DNA from 4 places in the Caldifermentibacillus hisashii genome. Region 2 is predicted to be linked to each of the others. Evidence: predicted binding sites of a transcription regulator. Region 2 holds the regulator's gene; each other region holds the start of a gene.
The links. Region 2 encodes Rex, which represses fermentation and respiration genes when NADH is low (regulators of the CRP and FNR family bind a similar motif). Its sites were predicted from a motif close to TTGTGAAATATTTCACAA; they were not measured.

Region 1 (8,276 bases), 1.7 Mb from region 2:
AAAATAGTTGTTTTGCCCGTGTAGAAGGAGTATTAAAGATTCGAATGGAATCATCCGTCCATGAATGATCTGCTTTTTCCCAATATTTCTCCATAATAATCACTACTCCAATTTTCCTTTTTCCTCATTATGCCACAACATTTCTAACTTACCAAGATAGTACAATAAAATACCAATAATGTATCATGATTTTTCTTTTGATAACGTTTACGATATTTGTGTAGGAAGAAAACAATTCAAAAAACAAGATATTAATCAAAACTATGATCCTTGGAAAGAAAGTACAATTAAAGTTGTCGAAAGGAGTGAATGAACAGGTGATGCGAAATTATCTTGCGGTTGATATTGGGGCTTCAAGCGGCCGATTGATTTTAGGAAATGTTCGAGATGGTAAAATCGAAATTCAAGAAATCCATCGCTTCAAAAATGGTTTTTCAAAAACAGACGGACATGACCGCTGGGATATCGACAAATTGATTAACGAAATTTTTATCGGATTAGAAAAAGTGAAAAAAGCGGGTATCAATGAATGCGTTTTAGGAATTGACACATGGGCAGTTGATTATGTACTGATCGATAAATCCGGAAAAAAACTTGCTGATCCGATAAGTTATCGTGATACAAGGACAATCGGTGCTATTGATAAATTAACATCAACCTATCCGAAACAGTATATTTATGAAAAAACCGGAATTCAGTTTCTTGAATTCAATACACTTTACCAACTATATACAGAAGATAAAGAGTTACTTAAACTGGCAGACAAAATTTTACTCATTCCCGACTATATTGGATACGTTCTTACCGGAAAAGCCGTCAGTGAAGTAACCAATTCTTCGACAACACAAATGCTGAATTTACGTGAAAAATTGTTTGATACAGATTTACTCAACCATGTACATGTAACTGAGGACAAATTTGCTCCCCTTGTAGAGTCAGGAACTTCGCTGGGTGGGATAAAGGAAGAATGGTATGAAAAATATGACCTTCCAAAGTGCGAAGTGATTGCTGTTGCTTCCCATGATACCGCATCAGCCGTACTTGGAACTCCGGGGTTCGGTGATAACTGGGCTTTCCTGAGCAGCGGAACTTGGTCACTGCTTGGCATGGAATTAACGGTTCCAATTACAAGTGAGGAAGCCTACGAAGAAAATTATACGAATGAATGGGGCGCATATGGCACATACCGTTTTTTGAAAAATATTATGGGACTGTGGATTGTCCAAGAAATTGCCAGAAATTTTGACTACACATACAGTTTTGCCGAAATGGCCGAGCAAGCAGAAAAATGCGAACCTTTTCAACAATTTATCGATGTCAATGATCAACGTTTTAACAACCCGGAAAATATGGTAAAAGAAATTCAAAATTATTGCATGGAAACCGGGCAAAAAGTACCGGAGACAATTGGCGAATTGACGAACTGTATTTATAGTAATTTAGCACTTTGTTATGCAATTGAGTTGGAAAAACTTAGGCGTATTACAGATCGGTCAGTGCAGGACTTGCATATTGTCGGTGGCGGCAGCAATGTTCATTTTTTAAATCAACTGACAGCAAATCTGGCAAATATTCATGTCTATGCCGGTCCGTCGGAAGCGACCGCAATAGGGAATCTACTCGTTCAAATGATTTCAAAAAACGAAATTTCAAATATAAAAGAAGTAAGAGCAATGACAAGGCAATCATTTGAAATGACCACATATAAACCGCAAGACGGAAACTGGCAAGAAGTCATTGCCGACTACAAACAATTTTTACATTCTATTAAAAAACATTGAAAGAGGGTTGCAAATAATGGCAAATCAAGACCAAATTGTCCGCAATTATGAAGTTGCAAAAGAACGATATGCAGAAATCGGTGTAGATACGGAAGAAGCATTAAAAAAATTACAGGATATGAAAATTTCCGTCCATTGCTGGCAAGGTGATGACGTAAAAGGCTTTTTAAACCCGAACGGCGAACTGACCGGTGGAATTATGGCAACCGGCAATTACCCGGGAGCAGCACGGACACCGGAGCAATTACGGCAAGATTTAGAAAAAGCGTATTCTTTAATTCCGGGCAAACATAAATTAAACCTTCATGCGATTTACCTTGATACAGACGAGAAAGTAGATTTAAATGAAATCGAACCAAAGCATTTTACAGCTTGGGTTGATTGGGCAAAAGAACAAGGTTTAGGACTTGATTTTAACCCGACATTCTTCTCCCATCCTATGTTTAAAGACGGATTTACCCTTGCGTCTCCGGACAAGGAAGTTCGTGATTTTTGGGTTGAACATGGGAAACGTACTCGGAAAATTGCCGAATACTTCGGGAAAGAAATCGGTCAAACAAGCATTAATAATTTTTGGATTCCGGATGGTTTTAAAGACAATCCCGTTGATACTTTGGCACCAAGACAACGGTTAATGGAAGCATTGGATGAAATTTTTGCCGAACAATTAAATGAAGACTTTACCCAAGAAGCGGTTGAAAGTAAATTATTCGGTATTGGGGCTGAAGCTTATACGGTCGGTTCCCATGAATTTTACATGGGCTACGGGATTTCCAGAAATAAACTTGTCTGCTTAGATGCCGGACATTTTCATCCAACTGAAGTGATTTCCAATAAATTAAGTGCACTTTCTTTATTCAGTAAAGGAATTTTGCTTCATGTCAGCCGTCCGGTACGTTGGGACAGTGACCATGTTGTTATTATGGATGATGAATTACAAGCTATTGCCAGGGAAATTGTCCGCAATAATTTACTGGAAAGAACCAATATCGGACTGGATTTCTTTGATGCTACCATCAACCGAATTGCAGCATGGGTCATCGGGACAAGAAACACACAAAAAGCATTGTTAAGAGCATTGCTTGAACCTACAGCATTTTTAAAACAAAAAGAATTAGAAGGTGACTTTACAACCCGGTTAGCGTATACAGAAGAATTAAAAGACTTCCCGTTTGGTGATGTTTGGAATTACTTCTGTGTAAAAAATAATGTACCTGTCGGATTCGATTGGTTTAAAGAAGTTCAACAATATGAAAAAGAAATTCTTTTAAATAGAGCATAATTTTTTGGCAGCAAGAATGGAAGGAGTATATACGATGACAAAATTGAATATAATTGACGCATCATTTACACAAGAAATGATGAAAGTAACAGCAAATATGTATCGCCTTGGTTGGGATGAAAGAAATGGCGGAAACATTAGCTATCTTTTAACGGAAGAAGAAGTGGCGGCATATTTAGATATTGAAAAAGTGGTTCGGACAATCCCGATGCAATTTGATGGAAAAGAATTGGCCGGTAAATATTTTATCGTTACGGGATCCGGTAAATATTTTAAAAATGTCATTGATGATCCGGCTGTAAACCTTGGTGTTATCCGTGTTGCAGCAGATGGAAAACATCTTGAATTATTATGGGGCCTAGAAGATGGTGGAAGACCGACAAGTGAATTGCCTTCTCACTTTATGAGCCATATTGCCCGGATGAAAGTCGATCCGGAAAATCGAATCGTTATGCATACTCATGCGACTCACCTGTTGGCAATGACATTTACCCATCCATTAGAAGAAAAAGCATTAACTCGGACATTATGGCAAATGTGTACCGAATGTCTTGTTGTCTTTCCTGAAGGGGTGGGAATTATTCCTTGGCTCGTTCCTGGCACAAACGAAATTGGTGAAGCAACCGCAGCCAAAATGCATGAATTTCATCTGGTGATTTGGCCGTTTCATGGTATTTACGGTGCCGGTCGTAATATGGATGAGGTGTTTGGCCTCATTGAAACGGCAGAAAAAGCGGCAAAAGTATACACCTATGTGCAAGCTCAAGGTGGTGCGAAACAAGCCATCACCGATCAGCAATTAAAAGACTTGGCTGATGCTTTTGGCGTTACACCGAGGGAAGGTTTTTTAGAGCTTTAATTTGATGAAAAATTCTGAACGCCCGTCCGTACAAACGAGTTTCGGGTTGTTCCTCTAAAAATTTTCCGAACGAGAAAGCCCGCTTCTTTAGTGGTGGGAGTTGTCAGAAATAGCTCTATTCGTATGATAAACCGAAATGATTTATGTACAGGGAAATCCCAATCCCGGTTCCTTATACGGGGATTCTTTCTTCAGGATTTACCTATCAACATATATGTGAAAATAATCACAAGGAGGAAACGCAAATGGCAACCAGAATCATCTTAAACGAAACATCCTATCATGGAAAAGGTGCAATTGAACATATTCCGGCAGAAGCAGCAAAAAGGGGATTCAAAAAAGCATTGATTGTCACAGACGCTGATTTAGTCAAATTTCATGTTGTCAGTAAAATTACCGATTTATTAAATGCGAGCGGCTTAGCCTATGAAGTTTTTGACCAAACGGTACCAAACCCAACTGTTGCCGTTGTCAAAGCAGGGGTTGAAGCTTATAAACAAGCAGAAGCAGATTACATCATTGCTATCGGTGGCGGTTCACCAATCGATACGGCAAGAGCAATCGGAATTATCGTAACAAACCCTGAACATGCGGATGTGTTAAGTCTTGAAGGAGATCCGGGAACAAGAAATCCAAGTGCACCAATTTTTGCTATCCCGACAACTTCCGGAACAGCTGCGGAAGTAACAATCAATTATGTGATTACCGATGAAAATAACCATCGCAAGTTCGTATGTGTGGACGCCCATGATATTCCGGTTGTCACATTCGTTGACAGTGACATGATGATGTCGATGCCAAAGGGACTTGCTGCCGCAACCGGAATGGATGCATTAACTCATGCAATTGAAGGATACATCACAAAAGGAGCTTGGGAACTTACAGACATGTTTCATCTTAAAGCGATTGAAATCATTGGCCGTTCGCTGCGTGCATCGGTTGCCGGTGATGTAAAGGCAAGAGAAGATATGGCATTGGCACAATATGTTGCCGGTATGGGTTTCTCTAATGTTGGTCTTGGACTTGTTCATGGTATGGCCCACCCATTAAGTGCTCGTTACAATGCGCCACATGGTGTTGCCTGTGCGACACTTTTACCAACGATTTTGAAATACAATGCAGATTACACCGGTGAAAAATATCGGGATATCGCAAAAGCTCTTGGTGTAGAAAATGTCGATGCAATGAGCCTGGAAGAAGCGAGAGTTGCTGCAGTTCAAGCAGTCGCCCAATTAGGCAAAGATGTTGGCATTCCACAAACAATCGCTGAACTCGGTGTCAAAGAAGAAGGCATTCCTGCCATTGCCAAAGACGCCTTTGCAGATGTATGTACAGGTGGGAATCCGCGTGATACGAGTATTGAGGAAATTGAAATGTTGTATAAGTCTTTGTTATAAAAAAATAAGTGGATGGATTTCAATTGAAGTCCATCCACTTTTAAAAATTTTTGGAACCGTTCATTCAAGTTGAAATGTCGATTGGCAAATTTTTAATTATACTTTCCGCAAATAAAGACCATGCGTTGTGGATATTAATTTTACTAATTCTTTATAATGATTATCACCTAAAAAAACCTTACAAATTAGCCCATTAATCCATAAAATCATCTTCATATTAGGAAAGACAAAACATGACTCTAACTTTTCCCGTAAACTTAGCTTAGCCAGAAGTTGTATCACAGAAAATTTTTCATATAGTAATAAACTACCATTATGTTCTTTTGTTTGATCATTGATTGACTTTAATAAGGAACCTTCTTTTTCATCTGTATAATCCTTTAAAAACTCTAAAAGTTCTGTATTCATATTGTTCAGGATATAAACTGGACTTATCCCCCAAAACCGTTTAATAATTTCAATATATTGTCGTTCAACTTTTAAATAGTGTCTATATTCATTTATATCATCCTTGGAATAATCATAAATAATTTCAAGTTTAAAAAACATTTTGTATGAAATATTGGCAAACCTACACTTTGAATAAGTAGGTTTGCTATTTTTGGGAATAAACTAACTTATATCATGCGTTTATAACGGAAAATTAGTAAAGAGTGATTAATGTGATTTTAAGACTACCATTTTACATTTTCTTAACTTATCATAAATATATAATATAATAACTGAAAAGAACCAACTATAATTGATGTGACTTGAAATGAACAGCTACCAGTTACATTCTTTGCTAGTAAATTACAATAACAATCCTGCTTAATTACCGTCGATCGAACCACTCAAAGACGGATTGTAAAAGTAATCGGACGGTATTTAGAAAGGATTGCGCTGATGAATCAATTGGTGAAACACTAACAAATATGAAGAACCTCCAAGCACATGTTCTTTGGAGGTTTTTTAATAAAAATATTTTAAAAATCAGTTTGTTGTTTCGGTTGAAGTTCTTTTTGTTCTTTTTTTTAGTCTAAAGCACCTGCTGGTTTGACAAAAAATGAGAGAATTAGACCAAGAATTGTTTATACGACCGTAAACGCAAATCCGCATCGCACACCATTTGTTACAGCTGCTGTACGACTTCTATGGATCAAATAAGCTGACACTCCTGCAGATATAAATGTTGTAGTTAGAGCAGTTGCAAATGCCACGCTGACTTGTTGAGCAGTGTTCAAAATTGCATTACCGTCAGGAGATAATTCCCTCGGCAAGTCATTTAAACCATTTGCTTGAGCAGGAGACGGTGTACAATCATAAGTAAAATATTTCCTCCTAAAACAAACAAAACAGAAGAGGAACTATTAATTTCAAAAGTATTATCGCAGCAATAATATTAAAACAAATCCAATTTGAACATTTGAACAAGCTATTTTGTCCCAAATCTATCGTGTAATTTACAGGAAACCGCTGAGACATCCCGTTGATAATTCCTGCTGGCAACAATAAAATACCGACCATCGCAGCAGCAATTAATTTCCCACTTTGCCAGTATATTGGAATTATTAGCATGGAAGACATTATTAAGCTAATTTATTCATGATGAGCAGTGTAACGATGGTAAACATTGAGTATTTGAATGCATTCACTTTCAACATTGGTTTTCTCATGGTTTAACTGTCTCAACGTAACTAGGGCGAGATTGATAAGATTTGAAAATTCTATGCCTACTTTTGTAAAATAGGTGATATAATAGGAAAAAAGGAGGGGAGAAGGGTTTATGGATGTAGAGTTATTGCAAGCTTTACGAACCGTAATAAAAGAAGAAATCGAGCCTGTTAAAAAAGATTTAGAGAATGTTAAACAGGGTTTAGAGAATGTTAAACAGGGTTTAGAGAATGTTAAACAGGAATTGCTGGTTGAAATCAGACAAGTTAAGCAACAGATAATTAAAGATATTTCTACAAGTCTTAGTCAGTATTCGAAAAATTTAGAAGAATATGTTGATAACAAAACAGAAGTATTAAATAAAAGAGTTTATAAGCTTGAAGTTGAGATGGAGCGGATAAGCCAACAATAAAAAAGCCAATGAAGGCTTTATTTTTTTTGCTAATAAAGTGTAAAGTCAATTTCACAAATGCCTTTAGAAGCTTTAATTATTTTCATGCATCTTGGATAAAAATGCTTTAAGCCCCGAAATTAACCGGAGCTTAAAGAATTGAGAGTTATCTATAACCTAAAAATGATTTTGTTACCATGCAAAAACTTTTTTAATCCCAGGAGGTACAGGTGTTTCACCATAAATCTGTGCCTTTTCCAGAATTGTTGTACTATTGTCGGTGTGTTCAATCATGCATATTCAATCTTGTTCATCCCCAGAGGTCGGAGTTTTAATTTTTAGTAAGTCAATTTTTGATAGTACAGAAATCCTCATTGGAATTATAGGTAATGGAATTATTTTGTAAATAGCATTTTCCGTCTCTAGGATTAAACCACCATATTTGTAAATCTTTGCCAATTGTCCAGTTTGATTTGAGTGTTTTTTCTCCACCAGTTGGAAAATAATTACAGGCAAATTTTCCGTTTTTCTCAACACATGCTTGTTTATGTTCATCTATACTCGTTTCAACTCTTGAATTTTGTTCTGTTAAAAGATCTTGACAAGGAACACATTGACTTAAATCTCTTGATAGCAAAAAGAAGTTTAATCATACAAATGAACATCCCAACGATTGCCACAATATGGGTCAACTGGGTTAATTCCTTTAAATGCTGAATTTCCCATCATTTTTTCCACGATCGCATCGACTGTATATGTGTTGTCCGAGTATCCATTGATGAATGTAGATACGTACGGGACATCGATTAAATGATATGGATTTGCCAGGGAAACGAATACGGTCGGAATGTCTTTAGAGAACCATGGTGAATCGATGGCAATGAATGGATTGAAGTTAAGTCGCACTTGAGTA
Region 2 (8,276 bases):
CAACACAATTGTGGATAACTTGGAAATTTTTTGTGGGTATTGTGGAAAAGCATTTGAGATGTTAATAAATATATAATTGTCTTGTGAATAACTTTGTGGAAAAAGTGAATAATTCATGTAATCGAATGATTGGTCACATAATGGAGTTTTCACTTACTTCCGGTGCTTTTTTGGCAGGTCTCCGGAAAATCCATCAATTATTCCAGTTCACTCCATTCCTCCAATAAAGTTTCAATTTTTGCTTTGGCTTTTTCAATTTCCTTATTTAGTTCAGCCACTTTTGTATGGTCGCTATAGATTTCCGGATGAAGGAATTGCTGCTCCTTCTCGGCAATTTCCATCTCCAGTGATTCAATTAATGTTTCAATTTCTTCAACCCGACGTTTCTTTTGTCGTTCCAGTTTCTTTAGTTCTTTTTCTTGTTCATAACGGGTTTTTGCATCCAAATCGGAAGCCGGTTCTTGCGTTTGGTTGTGCTCGCTCTCTTCTGATAATTTTTGAATCTCCATCATTTCTTCCTTTTTCTCTATATAATAATCATAGTCACCCAAATACTCGGTCACACCGTTAGTAGAGAGTTCAAAAACTTTTGTTGCAATTCGGTTAATAAAATAACGGTCATGAGAAACAAACAAGATCGTACCGGGAAAATCAACAAGAGCATTTTCCAAAATTTCTTTACTGTCTAAATCGAGATGATTTGTTGGTTCATCTAAAATTAAAAAATTTGCATTTAACATCATTAGTTTAGCCAATGACAACCTTGCTTTTTCACCACCGCTCAAAGTTGAGACGTTTTTTAAAACATCATCACCGGAGAACAAAAAATTGCCAAGAATGGTTCGGATTTCTTTTTCCGTTTTTGTCGGATATTCATCCCAAAGTTCATTTAATACTCGCTTATTTGATGTTAAGTTTGCTTGTTCTTGATCATAGTAAGCAATGGTTACATTCGCTCCAAAATGGATGTTTCCGGAAAGAGCCTGGAGTTGGCCGACAATTGTCTTTAGTAGAGTAGATTTGCCGACACCATTTGGGCCAAGCAAAGCAATGCTATCTCCTCTTTGAATTCGAAAGTGGATATTTTTTGATATTTGATTGGCTCCATAACCAATGGCCAAATCAACCACATTAAGAACTTCATTGCCACTTTGCCGCTCAATTTGAAAGGAAAAATTAGCAGATTTATCGTCTCTGTGCGGTTTATCAATCATTTGCATTCGTTCCAGTGCTTTACGCCTGCTTTGTGCCCGTTTTGTTGTTGATGCACGGGTCAGATTCTTGGCAATAAATTCTTTCATTCTTGCTATCTCATCTTGTTGTTTTTCATACATTTTCAAGTCACGTTCATAATTCTCTGCTTTTTGGACTAAGTATTGACTGTAGTTACCGACATATTTTGTTAAAGTAGTCTGAGCGCATTCATAAACTTGGTTTACAAGCTTATCAAGAAAATAGCGATCATGGGAAACAATAAGAATGGCTCCATCATAAGATTGCAAATATTGTTCTAACCATGTCAATGTATCGATATCTAGGTGGTTCGTCGGCTCGTCCAAAATTAAAATGTCCGGCTTTGATAAGAGCAATTTTCCTAAAGCCAGGCGAGTTTTTTGTCCGCCGCTTAAATTGGATATTTTTGTCTCTTGATAATTGAAAGTGGAAAAATTAAGCCCGTGTAATACGGAACGAATATCTGCTTCATATTGATATCCGCCCAGTTCTTTAAATTCATGCTGTAAATAATCATATTCGGACAAAATTTGCTTGTATTTGCCTTCATCTGTATAAGTTTCTTCCTTTGCCATTTCCTGCTCAAGATTACGTAACCTTTTTTCCATGCTACGTAAATCTTCAAAGACAGTCAGCATTTCATCCCAGATAGTTCTGTCTGAAACGAGACCGGTATGTTGATCTAAAAAGCCAATTGTTACTTCTTTTGGCTTAATAATTTCTCCGGAGTCATAAGCAAGTTCACCGGCAATTATTTTCAGCAAGGTTGATTTGCCTGATCCGTTTCTACCAACAAGGGCAATTCGGTCTCTTGTATGAATTTCTAATTTAATATTCGAAAGGACAAGATCTGCCCCGTAATATTTATTTAGTTGATTTACTTGTAGTAAAATCATGATTTGCACCTCAACATTTCACAATAAAAATGGTCCTTTACCTAGAAATATAACAGCTTTGACTCTGTTTTGCCTTTTAAAAGAATGAATGACTGACTAATTATTTTCAGAGTGAAGTGAATGGGAACATGCTGTTTTTGATTACTAAATAATCGATTCCTTCCTCTACCATAACATATCCAGTCGCTTTTCGCTCCATCATTTCCGACATTTAAAGGAGAGCCTGTAAATGTCATGTCAACAAGTCTATATAAAAATAGTACATGAAGGGGAGGAAAAATGGCAAATGGAGATTAAATGAAACTATCTACAAGACAGATGAAAAAAAATAGTGTATCATAGTAGGTGAATATGTTAACAATGCAATGTAAGCGTTCACAGTGTGCTTTGAATGCCTTATAAAAGAATTACTTCTATAGGGCAATAAAAGATATTATAATAGAAAAATAATAATTTTTCAGCATTGGAGGATTTTGACATGGAAACAGATCAGCTAATAATTCCTAAAGCCACCGCTAAGAGATTGCCATTATATTATCGTTTTATTCAAAATTTGTACCAGTCAGGAAAACAAAGAGTTTCTTCTGCTGAGTTAAGTGAAGCGGTTAAGGTCGATTCGGCAACGATTAGAAGGGATTTTTCTTATTTTGGTGCATTAGGTAAAAAAGGGTATGGATATAATGTTCAGTATTTGTTATCCTTTTTCAGAAAAATATTGAATCAGGATGAAATAACAAAGGTAGCCTTAATCGGTGTAGGTAATTTAGGTACAGCTCTACTAAAATATAATTTCACTAAAAACAATAATACTAAAATTGTCTGTGCCTTTGATGCAAACCAAGAAAAGGTCGATCAAAAATTTGGTGATATTACTGTTTACCCAATGGATTCACTGGAACAAATATTGTCAACTGAAGAGATTCAGGTTGTTATTCTGACCGTCCCGGCTCCTGTTGCCCAATTGGTTACTGATCGTTTAGCAAAAACAGGAATAAAAGGAATTTTAAATTTCACGCCAGCTCGATTAACTGTTCCGTCAAATATTCGTGTTCACCATATTGATTTAGCTGTTGAATTACAATCTTTTGTTTATTTAATTAAACATTACTCAAATGAGGAAGTAGTGGTTGGAGATTAATTTTTTTAGTAGGGAAATGGCAGGTAACACAAAAATTTATCTTCAAAACAACACAATATTTTGCATTGCAATAATTATGATTCATACGATATGATAGGAAAAAAGTTTTTGTAAAATCTTTTTTGGGTGACAATGAATGAATTTGAATGAGGTTGATGGGGGAGAGGGAGAAACATGACAATCGGTCCGGGTAGTTTAATTCTCATATTAATCATGGCATTATTAATTTTTGGTCCGAAAAAGTTACCGCAACTCGGTCGTGCGGCAGGAGATACACTAAGGGAATTTAAAAATGCCACAAAGGGTCTTGCTGATGAAAATAATGGGAAGAGAAAAGATCAAGAAGGCAAGTAGGGAGAGAAGAGATGGAGAAAAACGAATTGACTGTAATTGAGCATTTCGTTGAATTAAGGAGACGGTTGGTTTTTATCGTTGTCTTCTTTCTTTTGGCAATGATCGGTTCGTTTTTTTTGGCAGAGCCGTTGATCGTATATTTGCAACAAACTGATGAAGCGGCCAGTTTGGAACTGAACGCCTTCCGCTTAACTGACCCGCTAAAGATTTATATGCAAATCGCTTTTATCATTGCTTGTGTAATAACTTCACCTTTTGTTTTGTATCAGTTATGGGCTTTTATTTCACCGGGTTTATATGAAAAGGAAAAAAAAATAACCTTAGCCTATATACCTGTTTCGGTATTTTTGTTTTTATCAGGTATTTCGTTTTCATATTTTGTATTATTTCCGTTTATTGTTCGCTTTATGAAACAGTTAGGGGACCGAATGGAAATCAATCAAGTCATTGGGATCAATGAATATTTCCATTTTTTGTTACAAATTACGTTGCCTTTTGGTTTGTTATTCCAATTGCCGGTGATTATATTATTTTTAACAAGGCTTGGAATAATTACACCTGACTTTTTGTCTAGGGTGCGAAAATATGCGTACTTTATCTTGCTAGTCATCGCGGCACTGATTACACCGCCGGATGTTCTCTCGCATATGATGGTCACTTTACCATTATTATTGCTTTATGAAGTTAGTATTTGGATTTCGAAGCTGGCGTATCGGAAAAAAATGAAGGAAGAAGAAGGGCTTGCCGTTTAAACTAAGGAAAATTTTCCATTGTATATTTTATCCATTAAAAAGCATATTGAATTCCGGTAACGAAGCAACTTGGAAGTGGCGGATAGGTTATGGCATAAGGAGCTTGCTTAAAAGGTATAATGGAAACCGGAGTAATTCCCTTGTTATCGGTGAGTACCGCGTTTCGGGTCGAATAAAGCTCGGGACGCCCGAGTTTTATTTAGATAAGGACTATGTTAGAAAGGGCATATGCATAATGAAAATGATCATTTTTATTTACGATTGTTAATTTTCATATCGTATTGCCTTTTTGAGATAGTCCTTTCCTTTTTATGGAAAAATTTGTATAAGGTATTTTGGTTGTGACATACTAATTTTGATTGAATGGTTCATATTTGCTGCATTTGCAAGAAAAATTGACTCATTACTACATAAGTATTCATTAATGTATGTGCCAAAATTGGAATGATAATTCGGTCGGTTTTTACATATAAATAACTGAATGTGAATCCAATTGCACAATAGAGTAATAAATGTTCAAATTCCATGTGAGCGGCAGAAAAAAGAATGGAACTGATTAAGGCTGCAAGAAAGAAATTTGTTTTTTTGTATAAAGATCCAAAAATAATTTTACGAAAGATGATTTCTTCCAAAATCGGACCAATTATCGAAGTAACGAAAATCATAATCGGTGCAACATTGATTAAATTCAGGGTATTTTCTGTGTTTTCCGAACCAACATCCACACCTAATAGCGTCTCAATCATGATAGCAATTCTTTGTGCGATCAGGGCAAGTAGTACACCATAAACAGACCAGCCAAGTACAAACGGTATTGAGCGGAGGTTCCGGTTTCGCACTGTAATTTCATCTTTTAAATAATAAAGGGTGATCAATAAGGTTACAAAAAAACTAAATACCGTCCAAATAGAAACGGAAAGTAGCCAATATTTATTTCCGGCAAAACCAAAACTTTGGAAAATGCCGTATAGAATCGATGCCCCGATGTTTAAAAATAACTGCATCGCTACATAAGTAAGGATAATCAGTTTATATTCTCGTTTCAAAAAATTCACCTCACTGGCTATTTTATCAAAAAGTTGCAAAGGAAGCTATTTCCCTATTGAGTAGGACAAGATAATTTTGGTAAAAAAATGTTAAAATTTTATAGTTGACACTTGCAAAAAACAAATCAATTCATTATTATAATAATTGGAATTAGCACTCAAGGACAATGAGTGCTAACAACATTGAAAATATATGAGGAGGTTGTTTAATGTGTTAAAGCCACTTGGAGATCGCGTAGTTATTGAACTTGTAGAAACTGAAGAAAAAACAGCTAGCGGCATCGTTCTGCCGGATACTGCAAAAGAAAAACCACAAGAAGGTAAAGTTGTAGCTGTAGGAACCGGCCGTGTTCTTGATAGCGGTGAACGGGTTGCACTTGAAGTAAATGTCGGCGATCGGATCATCTTCTCAAAATATGCTGGTACTGAAGTCAAATATGACGGAAAAGAATACTTAGTTTTACGTGAAAGTGACATATTAGCTGTTGTAGAATAATAACATTTTACAATTGATAATAAAAATATGATAGGAGGATTTGACGAGAATGGCAAAACAAATCGTATTCAGTGAAGAAGCTCGACGTAGTATGTTGCGCGGTGTAGATAAATTGGCAGATGCTGTCAAAGTTACATTAGGACCAAAAGGACGTAATGTGGTATTAGAGAAAAAATTTGGTTCACCACTAATTACAAATGATGGTGTCACAATCGCAAAAGAAATCGAATTGGAAGATCCATTTGAAAATATGGGTGCGAAACTTGTTGCAGAAGTTGCCAGCAAAACAAATGATGTTGCCGGAGATGGTACGACAACTGCAACGGTTCTTGCCCAAGCAATCATTCGTGAAGGATTGAAAAACGTTACTGCCGGTGCAAATCCAATGGGCATCCGTAAAGGGATTGAAAAAGCAGTAGCAGTGGCCGTTGAAGAATTAAAAGGAATTTCTAAACCTGTAGAAAGCAAAGAAGCAATCGCGCAAGTTGGAACCATTTCTGCAAGTGATGAAGAAGTAGGTCAATTAATCGCAGAAGCAATGGAACGCGTTGGTAAAGACGGTGTTATTACCATTGAAGAATCAAAAGGTTTCAATACTGAACTAGATGTTGTCGAAGGTATGCAATTTGACCGTGGTTATGTTTCTGCATATATGGTAACAGACCAAGATAAAATGGAAGCTGTTTTGGAAAATCCATATATTTTAATCACAGATAAGAAAATCTCTAATATTCAAGAAATCCTTCCATTATTGGAACAAGTATTGCAACAATCGAAGCCATTATTGATTATTGCTGAAGATGTTGAAGGGGAAGCTCTTGCAACTCTTGTTGTAAACAAACTTCGCGGTACATTCAATGTTGCAGCAGTAAAAGCACCTGGATTTGGTGACCGTCGTAAAGCTATGCTTGAAGACATTGCAATTTTAACCGGTGGTGAAGTTATCACAGAAGACCTAGGTCTTGAATTAAAATCTGCTTCCGTTGCTCAATTAGGTCGTGCCGGTAAAGTTGTTATAACAAAAGATAACACAACAATCGTTGAAGGTGCCGGCGAATCCAGCAAAATTAGTGCTCGTGTAAATCAAATTAAAGCACAATTAGAAGAAACGACTTCTGAATTCGATAAAGAAAAATTACAAGAACGTTTGGCTAAACTTGCCGGCGGGGTTGCAGTCATCAAAGTTGGTGCTGCTACAGAAACAGAATTAAAAGAACGGAAACTTCGCATTGAAGACGCCCTAAACGCTACTCGTGCTGCCGTTGAGGAAGGTATTGTATCCGGTGGTGGTACAGCACTTGTGAACGTATATAACAAAGTGGCAGCCATTGAAGCAGAAGGCGATGTGGCAACCGGTGTGAAAATTGTTCTTCGTGCCTTAGAAGAACCGGTACGTCAAATTGCTGAAAACGCCGGTTTAGAAGGTTCGGTTATTGTGGAACGCTTGAAAAATGAAAAATCCGGCGTAGGTTTCAACGCTGCTACAAACGAATGGGTAAACATGACCGAGGCCGGTATTGTTGACCCGACAAAAGTTACTCGTTCAGCCCTTCAAAACGCAGCTTCTGTTGCAGCAATGTTCTTAACAACTGAAGCCGTCGTTGCTGACATTCCGGAAGAAAACAAAGGCGGCGGCGCTCCAATGCCAGACATGGGCGGAATGATGTAATCTAATTGCCCCTTCCTTTTTGAAAAGAGATTGTTATAACAGCAAAACCACTCCTATTAATTGTTGGGAGTGGTTTTTTTGCTAATTAGGAAAGTATAAATTTTTCAATTTCTACTTTCCTAACTCATAAGTTCAACTACGGCTCTGCTCTCGCCTAAAAGCTCGGACGCCCGAGTTTACTTTATATGATCATTTCTGTTATTCTCCAAAATCCGTCCACTATTTTTTCCCCATTCACATTTCTTTATAGTTAATCCCCGCTACCATTTATGTTGATTTCTTAAAAATATTTACCCAGTTTTAAGTAATTGAATTGAACGTTAAATAGTATGAAGATTTTATAAATGTCATCTTTTTTAGTGAAAATTATGCTTTAATGAAGATGTAAATTTGAAAGGAGGTTATTTATGAGCCAAGTAGAGTTAATCAATATCTCTAAATCCTATCATAAACAGAAAGATGTATTAAAAGGAATTAATCTATCGATGGAAGAAGGTGAATTTTTTGTTCTTGTTGGTCCTTCCGGGTCAGGGAAGAGTACGTTACTCCGGATGATCGCGGGACTTGAAGAAATTTCGGGCGGTATATTAAAAATAAATGGAAACACAGTGAACCATCTTCCGCCAAAGGATCGAAATTTATCAATGGTCTTCCAAAATTATGCACTGTATCCTCATTTAACGGTTGAACAA
Region 3 (8,276 bases), 180 kb from region 2:
GGCTACATATTGTCCACCTAAAAACTCTTTTGATTGTAGCCAAAGATCATCAACAATAATCATGTGTCCGGTTGAAGATACCGGTGCAAATTCTGTTAATCCTTCAACCATTCCTAAAATAATCGTCTTTAAAAACATAAGAAAATCCATGAAATATTCTCCTTCATCACATAATATGTAACTTATTTTCTTTATTTTTGGGTTTTTGAACGGCGGATAAAGTAAATGATAACAGCAATTATCGCTATTGCAATCAGCATATAAACGATGTTCGAATAAATATCCATGTATTCAACAATTTTTTCCCAAGATTCCCCAAGTTTTGCCCCAAGTGTGACAAGGATGGAGTTCCAAATAATCGTTCCTGCTGTTGTAAAAAATAAAAATAACGGAAAGTTCATATGTGCCATCCCGGCAGGAATTGAAATCAAACTACGTATTAACGGAACCATCCGACAGAAAAAAACAGTCCAATAGCCATATTTTTGAAACCAATGGTCCGCCTTTTCAACATCTTCTTTTTTCACACGTAAGAGATAACCCCATTTGTCGACAATTCGTTCAATTTTTTCAACATCTAACCAACGACCGAGCGCATACAAAATAACGGCACCGAAGACCGATCCAATTGTCGCAGCAAAAATAACACCAAGCACAGTCAGATTGGTTGTTGTCGTCATAAAACCGCCAAAAGTAAGAATGACCTCCGATGGTATAGGAGGAAATACATTTTCCAAACATATTAATAAAAATACACCAAAATAACCGAATTGTTCCATAAAACCGGTAATCCAATTTTCCATTTTTATTCCACCTTTATAAACATGTCCATATTTTATTTTATTGTCCAACTACATAAGTATGATATTTAGCTTAGATAATCTTTCAAAATCGCGCTTAGTACGTATTTAATCCATAGAACCCAACAGCATGATTATATGATCTTTGGCACGATACATACACTTTTTTAATCTTACCATCAAATTCCTTGTCCGAAAAGATATTTAAAAGAAAAATAAGAAAAACAAAAGAAGTTAATTTCATAACCCCGATGAGAAGACGTTTGAAGGTTTTCATCTGAATTCGGTGTTCGAATTTTTCTTTTTTTACTATTGAATTTGGTAGGGGAACTGTTGAATTTTGGCTTTTACTGTTGAATTGGACGGGGGGATTGTTGATTAAGGTACCCTACTGTTAAATCGGGCGGGATTCTGCTGAATCAAGCTACTTTACTATTGAATCCAACAGGGATACTGCTGAATCAAGCTACCTTACTATTAAATCCAACAGGGATACTGCTGAATTAAGGTTTAAGATTTTCTATACTATAAAAAGGACAGGAAAGTTTTCCTGCCCTCTTTTTTGCGACTGTGCGACTTTCGCTTTCGTCGCAGAACTTACCCTACCATCGATGTGCCTTGGCATTACTCCGCAAAATAATATTATTTTGTGACATTTCTGTATGACCGTTCACTTGCGATTTCATCCGTTTCGGCCTAGTCCAATTATGGTGAAACAATTGTCTTGTGCGGTCAACATCATGGAAATAAGCCATTTTATCACCTCTTGGCAGGATTTGATATTCAAAAGAATATCATGATTATTTTGCTATTTCTTCACAAAATATATGAATTTTTTTATTAAATTCATGTAAAATTTCCGTAGAACCAGTTCATACAAGTTTTTATCCGCAATATTTTTTAGCCTTTCCAGAAAGTTTTAAAAACAACTACAACAACTTGTCAATGGTGGTTTTTCCCAATTTATACTTTTTATGTGGTTTATAGTAAATACAATTTTATCCTTAACTAATTTGTAACAATTTAGGGCTTCCATTTAAAAAGTTATAGTTTACAATATAGATGTAGTGTTAACTATATTGTAATAATGTATTTTGTAATTTATCACAAAGGTAAGCCTTTCCAAATCTAGTTTTTGTCTACTTTGTGAAATAATTAACACTTTTGTCTAAAATGTGAACAAATTTAGTCAAGAGTGTGAACAAGTCTATAACTTTATTGCAATTATATGAATTTCAACTTCTAAGAAAGGGAGAGTCGTATGAAAAAAAGGAAAAGCCTGCTTTTATCAGTATTCTCAGTCATGCTTGTGTTTCTGCTTAGCGGCTGTGAAATGGCTGAACTGGTAGTATTCAACCCAAAAGGACCGCAAGCTGAAAAAATTCTTGATTTAATTAACTGGTCTCTTGTTTGGATTGGACTTATCATGGTTGTCGTTATTGCCTTGTTTGTTTATATTGTCTGGAAATATCGGGCACGTCCGGATAATGCGGATTATGAACCACCGCAAGAAAAAGGTAATCATCTTGTGGAAATTATTTGGACAGCTATTCCATTCATCATTGTGGTCATCCTGATGGTTCCAACCGTTACCACTTTATTTGATCTGGAAGAAGTTCCAGCAGGTTATGAAGACCAAGAACCATTAGTTATCCATGCAACTTCAGCTGACTGGAAATGGATATTCAGTTATCCGGAACAAAATATTGAAACCATTAACTATGTAAATATTCCGGTTAACCGTCCTGTACTATTTAAATTGACATCGGCAGGAACCATGCAGTCATTCTGGATCCCTGCATTAAGTGGTCAAAAATACACGATGGCAAAAATGGAAACAGAACTTTATATAGTAGCAGATCATGAAGGGTCTTACTTTGGCAGAAACTCAAACTTCAATGGTAAAGGATTCAAAGAAATGGAATTTGAGGTACTTGCCCAATCTCCACAGGATTTTGATAAATGGGTAAAAGAAGTTCAGGAAAAAGCACCTAAATTAACAGAAGAAATGTATGCAGAAAAACTCAAACCTTCACATTTAGGTAGAGAGACGTTTTCAAATACACATCTTGAATGGGTTGATCATGCGGATCATCATGCTAAAGAATATTTAAATCCTGAATTATACCGTGTTCATGGTTATCCGGGCAAAACTTTTACTGATGAAAATAATGATATAGACAACGATACAGAAAACAGTGACCATCATCATGGAGGTGACCATAGTGGACATTAAATGGGATAAAATTTTAATCACTGGCGATCCACTCATTTTAGGTTCACAAATAGCAATTGTACTGACAATGGTCGGTATTGTTGTTGGCCTAACTTATTTTAAAAAATGGAAATATCTTTGGTCAGAATGGTTAACATCAGTTGACCATAAACGAATTGGAATTATGTACATCATCATGGGTGTGCTTATGTTCTTCCGTGGTGGTGTCGACGGCTTAATGATGAAAGCCCAAACAGCCGTACCGGAAAATACATTTTTAGATGCTCAACATTACAATGAAGTCTTTACAACTCACGGCGTAATCATGATTTTATTCATGGCGATGCCGATGTTAATCGGAATTATAAATATTGCCATGCCGCTTCAAATCGGGGCTAGGGACGTGGCATTCCCGCAATTGAACTTATTAAGTTTTTGGTTGACTTTTGCCGGTGCAATGCTATTTAACCTCTCGTTTGTCGTTGGTGGCTCCCCGGATGCTGGGTGGACATCATACTTCCCGCTTGCCGGTAAAGAGTTTACACCCGGAATCGGTAATAACTTTTACATGGTTGCCCTGCAAATTGCCGGTATCGGTACTTTGATGAGCGGAATTAACTTTATCGTCACAATTATGAAGATGCGGGCACCGGGTATGAAATTAATGAGAATGCCAATGTTTTCTTGGACGACATTAATTACATCATTAATTATTGTCATTGCCTTCCCGATCTTTACAGTTGCATTATTATTGGGAACAATGGACCGGATTTTCGGTACACACTTCTTTACCGTTGCAGATGGCGGTCTGGATATGCTTTGGGCTAACCTGTTCTGGTTATGGGGTCACCCGGAAGTGTATATTGTTATTCTACCGGCATTCGGTATTTACTCGGAAGTTGTTGCAACATTTTCAAAGAAACGTTTATATGGTTATACATCAATGGTTATGGCAATCGTTGTTATTTCCGCCTTAAGTATGCTTGTATGGGTTCACCATTTCTATACTATGGGCGTTGGACCTGCAGTTAACTCTGTGTTCTCCATTACAACGATGGCAATTGCGGTTCCAACCGGTATTAAAATGTTTAACTGGCTCTTTACTATGCGCAAAGGCCGGATAGAATTTACAGCACCAATGATGTGGACATTAGCGTTCATCCCTACGTTCTTAATCGGTGGGGTAACAGGGGTTATGCTCGGAATGGCAGCTGCAGACTTCCAATATCATAATACATTGTTCTTGGTTGCTCACTTCCATTACACATTAATTCCTGGTGTTGTTTACGCAGTATTTGCAGCACTTTATTACTGGTGGCCAAAAGTGTTTGGATTCAAATTGAATGAGCGAATCGGTAAATGGCATTTCTGGTTATTTAACATTGGATTTAACTTAACATTCTTCCCAATGTTCTTCCTTGGTTTACAGGGAGCGGCAAGACGGATGTACACTTACTCGGAAGAATCCGGATTATGGCCGTTATATGCATTATCTGCAGTAGGTGCAATTTTCCTTGCTGCCGGTTTTGCAGCACTTTGCTATAACATTTACTGGAGTATTCGTTACGAAAAACGGACAACAGAAAATGATCCGTGGGGTACAGCAAGAACGCTGGAATGGGCTACTGCAACACCTGTTCCGCATTACAATTTTGCTGTTGTTCCGGAAGTTACCGATGTTGATGCTTATTGGGAAATGAAAAAGAATAAAGATAACTTTGCATTAGATCCAAATAAAATTAAACCAATTCATATGCCAAGTAATTCCGGATTACCTGTATATATGGGGGCAGCCTTCTTAATTGCAGGATTCTTCCTTGTCTTTGAATGGATTCCTTTAGCAGCAATTTCCGCTTTCCTCATCTTTGCAGGAATGATTAAACGCTCCTTTGAATACGATGATGGTTACTATGTTCCGGTTGAAGAAATCATCGAGAAAGAGCGTACATGGAGAGGTGATTCGAAATGGAAAGCAAAATGATTAATCACTCTGTACCGACAGAATACCAATCAGAACAAGGAAAATTAAATATATTAGGTTTCTGGATTTTCATCGCGGCAGAAATCATTTTATTTGCAACATTGTTTGCCGTCTATGGGGTTCTTCATACAAGAACCTCTGACGGGCCGACTGGAGAGGAAATTTTTGTTATAAAAGATGTTGTCATTCAAACAATGCTTTTGTTAACAAGTAGTTTTACCGCCGGATTAGTCATTCATGAAATGCGACGTGGAAATGTTCGCGGGTTAATTACTTGGTTAATCATTACTTTAGCATTGGGTGGCGGCTTCCTGTATATGGAAATTAATGAGTTTATCCATTATGTTCATGCAGGCGCCGGGATTCAAACAAGTGCATTTACATCCAGTTTGTTAACTTTACTGGGAACACACGGAGCCCACGTCACTTTAGGTATCTTTTGGGCGATAATGGTTATCATCCAGCTGCTGCAAAGAGGAATTACACCAATAACAGCAAGTAAAGTTCATATTTGGGGTATTTATTGGCACTTCCTTGATGTTGTTTGGATTTTCATCTTTACATTTGTTTATGTAGGGGGGTTAATTTAGATGAACAGCAAGTCACATAATAGTTTCCCCTATACGCATGTTGTCGGGTTTTTATTATCCATTGCTTTAACCATTGCGACGTTATTCGTTGCCTTTAAGACAGGTCTTTCAGCAGGTATTGTGATGATTATTATTGCCGGGTTGGCTGTTGCTCAAGCAGGACTGCAACTATTTATGTTCATGCATATGACAGAAGGCGAAGATCGCGATACAAAAGTGGTCCATACGGTATATGCGGTGTTCATGGCTGTTGTCATTGTCGTTGGTTCCATCTGGGTTATGACTGCCGGGCATCCAATTCATTAAACTTATCATGATACAGTGTAAAAAACGGGTTTCCCAAAAGGGACCCGTTTTTTTAGTCCATGTTTTAAGAGCGCTTCGTCAATATAGAAATGTCTTCAAGTTGATTATGACCCGTTTTTTAGTGCATGTGCTAAGAGGCGGTTGCAGTCTGTGAGAAGAGGAAAACTTAAGATTTTTCCCGGTCTTTTTGAACATCCACTTTCCATACATTTTGATTGAGTTTCATTGATACAGGGTGTAAAATGAAGTAACTGTTATTTAACAGTTCTGAAGATTTTCAAGGGGGAACGGGAAATGAAATTCATAAAGTTTATTTTGCAAATGTTATTGATTACCTTTTTTTACATCATTGGTGAGGTTTTACAAAATATCTTTCGGTTATCGATCCCGGGGAGTATTATCGGATTAATTTTATTGTTTTTCTGCTTGTCCGGTAAAATACTTCCGGAAACCTGGGTGAATCAAGGGGCGAATTTTCTGCTATCGCTTATGCCTTTGTATCTCGTACCGGCCACAGTTGGGGTGATGAATTATTTTCACATTTTTCACGGCAAAGGAATACTCCTTATCATAGGTATAATCGTAAGTACCTGCATTGTCTTTGTCGCTTCTGCTTTTGTTTGTGAAAAATTGGGGAAAACTACATTCAAAGAGAAGGAGAAACATTTGGCATGAACACTATAAGTATTGGAGTCGGCATGTTCTTATTAACCGTTGGCGTATTTTTTGCAGCGAAAAAATTTGCCGTTAAATATAAAAACCCGATTTTGAATCCAACATTAACAACGACCATCATCATTATTATTATATTGGTAAGCTTGAATATTCCTTATGAAACATATATGGATGGGGGCAAATGGCTTCATGAATTATTAGGACCGACAGTCGTGGCGTTAGCCTTTCCTTTATATAAATACAAAGAACTTTTATTGAAATATTTCCAACCGGTCTTGGTTAGTATTATTCTGGCCGTTACATTGAATTTGATAACGGTTTACATAATCTTAAATCTTCTTGGTTATACGAAAGAAATGATTTTTACGGCGCTTCCCAAGTCGATTACAACCGCTGTCGCTGTTCAAATAGCCAGTCAGATTGGCGGGATTCCGTCATTAACCGCTGTTTTTGTTATGATCGCAGGGTTTACCGGGGCAATCATCGGGCCGTACTTACTTAAAATTTTCAAGTTTGACCATACAATCGCACGCGGAATGGCTTTTGGTAACGCCTCCCACGCAATTGGCACAGCCAAGGCATTTGAAGATAATCTCGAAACAGGTTCAATCAGTTCAGCAGGCATGATTTTATCGGCAATTTTAAGTTCTTTTCTTATCCCTTTTCTTGTTTGGATCCTTTTTTAAAAAATCGAGTTAAAAAAAACGGCTTATCCGGGCCACGGTTCTCCATCCGCAATCATCCTATATTTTTTTAAAAAACCAAGGTTAAAAAATGGCTTATCCCCTTCCTGCCAGGGATAAGCCGCTTTCTTATACCGTTGCTTCTTTTTTCCTGTCGTATTCCTCACCAATTGCAGCTAGTCTTTCTCGTATTTGTTCTTCTGTCAACCCATGTTCTTTTACATACAAGTTTCTCGGATGAACCCGGCACTCATGGGAACAACCCCGTAAATATTTATGTTCATTTTCCTTAGAGCAGAGAATTTGTTTGTTACAGTCCGGATTGGCACAATTAACATAACGCTCGCACGGCTTTCCGTCAAAATAATCACGACCAACGACGACATGTTCAACTTGATTGATCGGGACACTAATCCGCTCATCAAAGACATAGCATTTGCCATCCCACAGCTTTCCCTTTACCTCAGGGTCCTTTCCGTACGTAACAATTCCACCGTGAAGCTGATATACTTCTTCAAATCCTTCTTTTTTCAGCCAACCGGAAAATTTTTCACAACGGATTCCCCCGGTACAATAAGTCAAAATCTTCTTCCCTTGAAATTTTTCTTTATTTTTCCGAATCCAGTCAGGTAATTCACGGAAGGCTTTAATGTCCGGACGAACTGCCCCACGGAAATGACCTAAATCATATTCATAATCATTTCTGGCATCGATAACAATTGTATCGTGATCTTGCAACATTTGATAAAATTCTTTCGGTTTAAGATAGTTTCCCGTCAATTCAGTCGGATCAATATCTTCATCTAAACGGAGACTGACAATTTCCTTCCGATGGCGGACATGCATCTTTTTAAACGCATGGCCTTCAGCTTCATCAACTTTAAAAACCATATCACTAAAGCGGGGATCTTTTCTTAATGTATCCATATAAAGATTCGTTTGTTCCACCGTACCCGATACCGTCCCGTTGATTCCTTCATGAGCGATATGAATTCTCCCTTTAAGTCCTAATTCCTTGCAAAACTT
Region 4 (8,276 bases), 1.3 Mb from region 2:
TTTATAGCCGCGAATTTTGGCCTCGTTCGTCGCTGCAAATACATCACGGATATCATCGAAAACACCTGTATAAGTAGCCGGATTGGAACGTGGAGTACGTCCGATCGGTGACTGGTCAATATCGATAACTTTTTCCAGATTTTCTATTCCTTTGATTTCTTTATGTTGCCCCGGTTTCACTTTGGCACGATTTAATTTTTGTGATAGGCTTTTATATAAAATTTCATTAACTAATGTACTTTTACCTGATCCGGAAACACCGGTGACCGCAATAAATGTACCGAGAGGAAATTTAACACGGATATTTTTTAAATTGTTTTCTTTACCGCCAACAACTTCCAAATATTGTCCATTTCCTTTTCGCCGTTCTTGTGGCAACGGAATAAATTTTTTGCCGGCTAAATATTGACCTGTTAATGAATGCGGATCACCCTTCACTTGTTCCGGTGTTCCGGCTGAAACAACCGTGCCTCCATGAACACCCGCTCCCGGTCCAACGTCGACAAGATAATCAGCCGCCAACATCGTATCTTCATCATGTTCAACAACGATTAACGTATTTCCAAGATCACGCATTCGTTTCATCGTTTCAATTAATTTATCATTATCGCGTTGATGCAAACCAATTGACGGCTCATCCAAAATATACAGGACACCCGTTAATTGGGAACCGATCTGAGTTGCCAGACGAATCCGTTGTGCTTCTCCACCGGATAATGTACCGGCCGCCCTGCTCAAGGTTAAATAATCCAAACCAACATTAACAAGAAAACCGAGCCGTTCCTTAATTTCCCGCAAAATTAAGCGAGCAATGTTTTGTTCTTTTTCACTTAATTCCAATGTATCGAAAAAATGGAGAGCTTCTTGAATGGAAAAGTCGGTTACTTCCGCAATATGAAGTCCATTAATTTTCACTGCCAATGTTTCTTTTTTCAAGCGATATCCTTTACATGTCGGACAAGGGTTTTGCGCCATATACTTTTCCATTTGTTCTCTTGTATAATCAGAAGTGGATTCCCGAAAACGGCGCTCAATATTGCGAAGAACGCCTTCAAATTCGATATCCGTATCCCGAATCATGCCAAAATCATTTTCATAATGGAAGTGAATTAATTCCCCATCTGAACCGTATAAAATTTTATCCATTAAATGTTGCGGAATATCTTTCACCGGTACATCCATATCAATCCCGTAATGATTACAAACCGCTTCTAATAATTGCGGATAATACTGGGAACTGACCGGTTCCCAAGGTGCAATCGCCCCTTGTCGTAATGTTAAGTTTTTATCCGGAATGACAAGGTCGAGATCCACTTCCAATTTCGAACCAATCCCGTCACAATCCGGGCAAGCCCCAAACGGACTGTTAAACGAAAACATCCTTGGTTCCAATTCCCCGATGGAAAAACCACAATACGGACAAGCATGTAACTCACTGAAAAGTAATTCTTCTTGACCTATGACATCGATTATGACGCGTCCTTGTCCTAGTTTCAATGCTGTTTCCAATGAGTCGGTCAGCCGTGCTGTGACTCCTTCTTTTATAATAATCCGGTCAATGACAACATCAATGGAATGCTTTTTATTTTTTTCCAGCTCAATATCATCGTTCAATTCAAGCATTTCTCCGTCAATACGGACGCGGACAAACCCTTCTTTCTTTATGTCTTCAAGAACTTTGGCGTGCGTCCCCTTTCTGCCGGAGACTACCGGAGCTAAGATTTGAATCCGGGTCCGCTCCGGATATTCCAATATACGATCGACCATCTGTTCAACGGTTTGTGAGGTGATTTCAATGCCATGGTTCGGACAAATCGGGTGACCAATACGAGCATATAGTAATCGCAAATAATCATATATTTCCGTAACTGTTCCAACAGTTGAACGGGGATTCCGACTGGTCGTTTTTTGGTCAATAGAAATAGCCGGAGATAATCCTTCAATAGAATCAACATCCGGCTTGTCCATTTGTCCTAAAAACTGCCTGGCGTAAGCAGAAAGGGACTCGACATACCGACGTTGACCTTCTGCATAAATGGTATCAAAAGCCAGCGAAGATTTTCCTGAACCGGATAACCCCGTAAATACTACAAGTTGATTACGGGGAATATCGACATCAATATTTTTTAAGTTATTTGTCCGTGCACCTCTTACTTTAATTTGATCCTTCATTTATCGTCACCTTTCTGCTTTCAACTCTAATACCAAGTCTCTCAATTCAGCAGCGCGTTCAAAGTCAAGTGCTTTGGCTGCTTCTTTCATTTCCACTTCTAATTTTTGAATTAATTTTTCCCGTTCTTTCTTAGATAACTTTCCATATTTATCAGTCGTACTGTATTCTTCCTGTTCTTCAGCGGCAATGGTTGCACGAATAACATCATGAATTTCTTTTTGAATCGTTTTCGGGGTAATGCCATGTTTCCGATTATATTCTTCTTGGATTTGGCGCCGCCGTTTTGTTTCATTGATTGCGAAATCCATTGAACGAGTAATTTGGTCCGCATACATAATGACTTTTCCGTTTGCATTTCTCGCTGCCCGGCCAATCGTTTGGATTAATGAACGTTCTGACCGTAAAAATCCTTCTTTATCTGCATCTAAAATGGCAACAAGGGACACTTCCGGAATATCAAGTCCTTCCCGTAACAAGTTAATCCCGACAATGACATCATATTTGCCCAGTCGCAAATCACGAATAATCTCAATCCGCTCCAATGTTTTTACTTCAGAATGTAAATACTGAACTTTAATCCCGATTTCTTTCAAATAATCGGTTAAATCCTCGGACATTTTTTTCGTTAATGTCGTTACAAGAACCCGCTCATTTTTCCGAATTCGTTCTTGAATTTCTCCGATAAGGTCATCAATTTGTCCTTTGATCGGACGGACCTCTATAATCGGATCCAGTAAGCCGGTCGGACGAATAATTTGTTCAACCACCGTCGGACAATGTTCCAATTCATATGGTCCCGGAGTTGCTGAAACGTAAATAATTTGGTTGATATGTTTTTCAAATTCTTCAAACATAAGCGGTCGGTTATCCAGGGCAGATGGTAAGCGGAAGCCATGTTCAACAAGTACATTTTTTCTTGCTTGGTCTCCGTTATACATACCCCGGATTTGCGGAATCGTTACATGGGATTCATCAACAACGATTAAAAAATCCTCTGGAAAATAATCGAGCAACGTATATGGGGTAGCGCCCGCTTCCCTTAAGGTTAAATGACGGGAATAGTTTTCAATTCCTGAACAAAAACCCATTTCCCGCATCATTTCCAAATCATAATTTGTCCGCTGTTCCAATCTTTGTGCTTCTAAAAGCTTCCCTTGATCCCGGAGTTCCTTTAACCGTTCTTGTAATTCTTGTTCAATATTTTTAATGGCGACTTGCATTTTTTCTTCCCGTGTAACATAGTGGGAAGCCGGATAAATCGCCACATGTTCCCGTTCTCCGATAATCTCGCCCGTCAACGCATCGACTTCCCGAATTCGATCAATTTCATCACCAAAAAATTCAACACGGATACAATGCTCATCTCGTGAAGATGGAAAAATTTCCACAACATCACCGCGAACCCGGAAGGTACCCCGATGGAAGTCAATATCATTTCGGGTATACTGGATATCAACCAATTTCCGAAGCAGTTCATTCCGCTCGATTTCCGTGCCGACCCTTAGTGATAATACAAGTTCTTTATATTCTTCCGGTGAACCTAACCCATAAATGCAGGATACACTGGCTATGATAATGACATCGCGACGTTCAAATAATGCCGATGTCGCTGAGTGTCGCAGCTTATCAATTTCATCATTAATACTTGCATCCTTCTCGATATACGTATCGGTCTGTGGTACATAGGCTTCGGGTTGGTAATAATCATAGTAACTGACAAAATATTCAACGGCATTGTTTGGGAAAAACTCTTTGAATTCGCTGTATAATTGCCCTGCCAATGTCTTGTTATGAGCAATAATTAACGTTGGTTTATTCACTTCTTTTATCACATTAGAAATGGTAAAAGTTTTCCCTGTACCGGTTGCCCCCAGCAATGTTTGATGTTTCTTGCCGTTTTTTAAGCCCGCAACCAGCTCTTTTATCGCTTGCGGTTGATCCCCTTGAGGTTGATATTTTGACACTAACTGAAATTGATCCTTTGTTTTTTCCATCTAAATCACCCCATTATTTTTTGGGTCCGTACATTCATCATTCACAGAATCTATTTTACCAAAAGCATAACAGAAAAGCCACTATTTTGCGAACGAATATTCGTTTAATTTTTATAGGTTAGGCGAATGTATAAATTTCCAACGAGGATGCCCATTCCGCGGATTTAAGGACGCCTCAAGAAAAACTTCAAATGATACAGTCCCAGCTGTAAATTTAATTAACCACAATATTAACGTTATACACAATTTTTACACTGTTTATCCACAGGGTATGAAGAACTTATCCTCATTCCCCGATGAAAAAAAAACCGCCTAACAAATTGTGATAAGCGATTTTATACCTCATTCATCCTTTTTTCTTTTAAAATTTTTTACCATGCGTTTTGAATACCAAAATCCTATCGTCAACGAAATACCGTCAATAATAATCAACGGCCATGAATGAGTATAACCTTTATATGCGGACACAGAAATCAGAGCCAATGTTAACAGCAATCCGACGATATGATTATAAGTTACTCGTGAAAATAAGATGACCAACAAACACGGAAAGATTAATCCGGCAATTAATTTTCCAAGCATACCCTCACTCCAAAATATATAATCAGTTTAGGAGTCAGTCCGAAGAAGTTTATTCCACGTACCTTTATTCCAATTTTTCCAATCTTATGAGTACCAACTGCATAATGATCGGCTTTTATATTTTCGTCGGAACCACTCCCAGTCCCTGCTTTTGCTTTATAAAATACAATTTATATTTTATCATATTTTGCCGGATTCGTATGTTTAAACGCTTGTGGATAACTTTTCCACATCTTCCGAGTAGTTTTTCTAAAGTTAACTTCTGACTTGTGTACATTTTCCAACTACCGTGAACAATTTTGTTAGTTATGTGGATAAGTTGTGATTTTTCTGTGCTTAACTGCAGTTATTATGTGGATAATTTTTGATTAGTTGTGGATATAAAGGGTTCCTCTGTGGATAACTTTCCGTTCTTGTTACTTGCATAAAATGGACATGATAATCTTTTTCCTTATTCTCCTGGAAAGAAGGTTTAATTATTTACGATTAACAACAAAATTATGACCAATCTTAGAAACTTTTTATAAAAGGATTGTTTGACTATAGAAAAATCGGTATATTAATGTTGCTTGTGATTTTGATCACAATACATTAAAAAAGTTAGGAGTTTTTCTATGTCTACAAGTGCATTAAGTACAGCCATTGATACATCTGTAAAAAAAGCCGATATGCTGAAAAATGACCCAAAGAAATTTTGGACAAAGGCGATGCTTGCAGGAGTTTATATTTCGTTTGCGGTTGTTTTTGCCTTTCGAATTGGAGACGCATTCAGGGCAACCGGATCACCGGCCACATCCTTAATCGGCGGGATGACCTTCTCACTAGCGTTAGTTTTAATTGTGATTGGTGGCGGTGAGCTGTTTACCGGGAATACGATGTACATGACAATGGGCAGTCTGGATCAAAAGACTTCCTTGAAAGAAACCCTGTATGTTTGGGGTGTTACCTATCTTGGAAATTTAATCGGCGTCTTGTTTTTTACTTTTTTATTTGTTCAGACGGGTTTATTTAAAGATATTCCAGCTGACCACTATTTATTTAGTGCGGTGACAGGCAAGATTGGATTAACGACAGGGGAAATGTTTTTTCGCGGTATTCTATGTAACTGGCTTGTTTGTCTGGCCATTTGGCTCCCGTTGCAAACCGACAATTTTGCAGCAAAGGTTATGTTGATCATGATGACGGTCACTTCTTTCTTTGTTTCCGGTTATGAGCATAGTATTGCCAACATGGCGTTATTTTCTATTTCTTTATCAGTCCCTCACCCGGATACTATTACCTTGACAGGAGCGGCTTTTAATTTGCTCATTGTTTCACTTGGAAACATTGTTGGTGGTGGGTTATTTGTTGGAGCAACAAATTGGTATGTAAATAGGCAAGGAATTAAAAAAGAAGTGCCAATATATGCAGGAGATGAAAAGCAGAAAATTATTGCTAAATAAAGATTCGTTTGGTGATCATTTTCCTTTTATTTTTTCCCTTTAAAAACCACCCTATTGCTTTTGTTCATTTGGGTGGTTTTTATGGATATAAAATTATTTTACCTTTATCGCATTGCCAATATGATACCAATGTATACAGTCGACATTTTTTTACGGTATTTGAGTTGGTGTGGCGTAATTTTGGACGGCCGTGTTCATTTCTTAAATTTCAGCATAATTGCAAAGAGTGTCTATTTTTTTGACATTCATTCAATTATTAGACATTTGTTTAGATTATCAACCGAATAGCAAATATGTATGCTAATGCTGAAAAACAGTTATTTTTAAGTCGATTAGTTTTGCGAATAGATCTACCATTTTCAATTAGATGACAATCAGAATGCGGTAATTCATCGTTTGAGGCGACTCATAAATAAAGAGCTAACATTTTTTTATTGGATGAGCGTCTAAGGAAGAAAAAAGACAAAAACACCTAATGCGAATCCAGATGGAAAAGTTAATTATACCTTTCAATGTTTCAGCACAAATTCCCGCAAACCATACTAGTTTATCAGAAGTTCCATTGCTTAACTTTCAATCCACGCACCCATGAAGAGTGCGACTTGATTATTATGAGCTTAAAAGATTGTTAGCTTTGATTTCAATCCATGCACCCATGAAGAGTGCGACACTAAACAAGCACGCTGATTATTCAACGTACTTGAATAGAAATCCACCTTCTTCGAATTTTCGACCAGCAACAGTTTCTTTACCAGTTTTGAGTGAATGCTTCACCCAGCCAACGTTACAAATTTTGTTCTCTGTTGTCCATTTGAAAGTCTCTAGTAATCCATCGATTGTATTTACTAGTTGGCCATCTTTATATACTTCAATAACTCTTCTACGTCCTCGACGTAGTTGAGCTCGAGGTTTAGTTCCTTCTTCTTGTTGTTGAGCTTATCTATCTTGCTCTTCAGCAATCGCCCTTCTTCTTCGACGTTCTGGCTTGTCAACAATAACACGAACTTTTTCTCCAGGGAGTACTTGCGGAATCGTTAGCCTTAACTTTTTCTGATTTCCGTGCTCATTCTCACGCCAAACACTAGCTCGTCCCGCGCCTTTATCGTCCAAACTTTTTATCTCAACAATCATTTCTTCATTCGTAACGGTCATAATTAATTCCTCTCCATTAAATCTTTTACTCCAATTAGTATAAAGGACTAATGGACTTTTGGGAATGATACATCCTTAGTAGATATTACAAGCCTTGACATAAAACACCTAATCTTTCGTTTCCGCTATGAAAAATTGTTTAAAGTTCGTTTTTATCTCGGGATTCTTGCCTCAGTATCTGTATCCTATATCTTAAACAAAAAATTAACTTTGTTATACCGATTTGTTGATAAAAAAGATTTTCGGCACATTTCGTGTAAAAGTTTGGTTTTGCACAAAATAACTGATTACTTATGAACAGTTCATTTCTCAGACTCCCACTCATTTTATTGAGTATTTTGCGAACGCAAAACTGCACCTCCAAATGTTGGTGCTCCCTAACATTTAAAGGTGCAGTATTTTATCCATTATTAATTCAACGCATTTGAAACGAACTCAAACATAAAGCTGCTCATCTTTGGACCGCCATTTCTCACCGGATTACCATTTCGATCAGAAAAACCGCTGCTATGTACACCAATGACTTGATTGCTTGTATTTAACATAGCAGAGCCCGACTGTCTTGGTGCTGTATCAATTGTATAATAAGCTACTTGACTATCCTCACTTGCAACATTTCCACTCATCCCATATTGATTTATGGCTCCATCTCTTCTGATCAAATCACCTGGATAACCATAGATCCCGATGTTCTGATTAAGAATATTCGTTACCTGCCTAATTCCTGCATATCCAGCACGTTCTCCTGCATGGCGGCCATTCGATGGACTTAGTACAAGAACTGCATAATCTTGAGATATTGCTCCAGTATTGATCCAATGGGAAGTAACATAATAATCGATCGCATTATATGCTCCAAATAAAGCGGTACTACCACTTACACCCGGATAAACTGTGGCACTCACTATCCCTCTTTGCGTAGTAGGATTCACA

Region 1: fucO (lactaldehyde reductase) is a predicted target of Rex. The motif match lies at 4,137-4,154, and genes of this name have one in related genera.
Region 3: qoxA (cytochrome aa3 quinol oxidase subunit II) is a predicted target of Rex. The motif match lies at 1,945-1,962, and genes of this name have one in related genera.
Region 4: NSQ14_RS15690 (formate/nitrite transporter family protein) is a predicted target of Rex. The motif match lies at 5,319-5,336, and genes of this name have one in related genera.

The regions. Positions count from the first base shown of each region.
Region 1 covers NZ_CP155467.1:2,789,315-2,797,590, reverse strand. Annotated here, with positions in the region: gene NSQ14_RS13560 (AraC family transcriptional regulator) at 1-94, opposite strand, end outside; gene rhaB (rhamnulokinase) at 321-1,781, shown strand; gene rhaA (L-rhamnose isomerase) at 1,798-3,063, shown strand; gene rhaD (rhamnulose-1-phosphate aldolase) at 3,098-3,922, shown strand; gene fucO (lactaldehyde reductase) at 4,168-5,319, shown strand; gene NSQ14_RS13535 (hypothetical protein) at 5,416-5,868, opposite strand; gene NSQ14_RS13530 (hypothetical protein) at 7,085-7,384, shown strand; gene NSQ14_RS13525 (putative collagen-binding domain-containing protein) at 7,710-8,000, opposite strand; gene NSQ14_RS13520 (hypothetical protein) at 8,009-8,276, opposite strand, start outside.
Region 2 covers NZ_CP155467.1:568,156-576,431, forward strand. Annotated here, with positions in the region: gene NSQ14_RS02725 (ABC-F family ATP-binding cassette domain-containing protein) at 198-2,129, opposite strand; gene NSQ14_RS02730 (redox-sensing transcriptional repressor Rex) at 2,608-3,267, shown strand; gene tatA (twin-arginine translocase TatA/TatE family subunit) at 3,442-3,621, shown strand; gene tatC (twin-arginine translocase subunit TatC) at 3,633-4,373, shown strand; gene NSQ14_RS02745 (CPBP family intramembrane glutamic endopeptidase) at 4,742-5,419, opposite strand; gene groES (co-chaperone GroES) at 5,631-5,915, shown strand; gene groL (chaperonin GroEL) at 5,965-7,584, shown strand; gene NSQ14_RS02760 (ABC transporter ATP-binding protein) at 7,992-8,276, shown strand, end outside.
Region 3 covers NZ_CP155467.1:387,927-396,202, reverse strand. Annotated here, with positions in the region: gene NSQ14_RS02020 (undecaprenyl-diphosphate phosphatase) at 1-150, opposite strand, end outside; gene NSQ14_RS02015 (DedA family protein) at 192-803, opposite strand; gene NSQ14_RS02010 (YpzG family protein) at 1,403-1,555, opposite strand; gene qoxA (cytochrome aa3 quinol oxidase subunit II) at 2,062-3,036, shown strand; gene qoxB (cytochrome aa3 quinol oxidase subunit I) at 3,026-4,996, shown strand; gene qoxC (cytochrome aa3 quinol oxidase subunit III) at 4,981-5,586, shown strand; gene qoxD (cytochrome aa3 quinol oxidase subunit IV) at 5,587-5,892, shown strand; gene NSQ14_RS01985 (CidA/LrgA family protein) at 6,187-6,567, shown strand; gene NSQ14_RS01980 (LrgB family protein) at 6,564-7,253, shown strand; gene NSQ14_RS01975 (rhodanese-related sulfurtransferase) at 7,380-8,276, opposite strand, start outside.
Region 4 covers NZ_CP155467.1:3,217,585-3,225,860, forward strand. Annotated here, with positions in the region: gene uvrA (excinuclease ABC subunit UvrA) at 1-2,172, opposite strand, end outside; gene uvrB (excinuclease ABC subunit UvrB) at 2,179-4,167, opposite strand; gene NSQ14_RS15685 (CsbA family protein) at 4,510-4,749, opposite strand; gene NSQ14_RS15690 (formate/nitrite transporter family protein) at 5,364-6,191, shown strand; gene NSQ14_RS15695 (hypothetical protein) at 7,128-7,343, opposite strand; gene NSQ14_RS15700 (trypsin-like serine peptidase) at 7,754-8,276, opposite strand, start outside.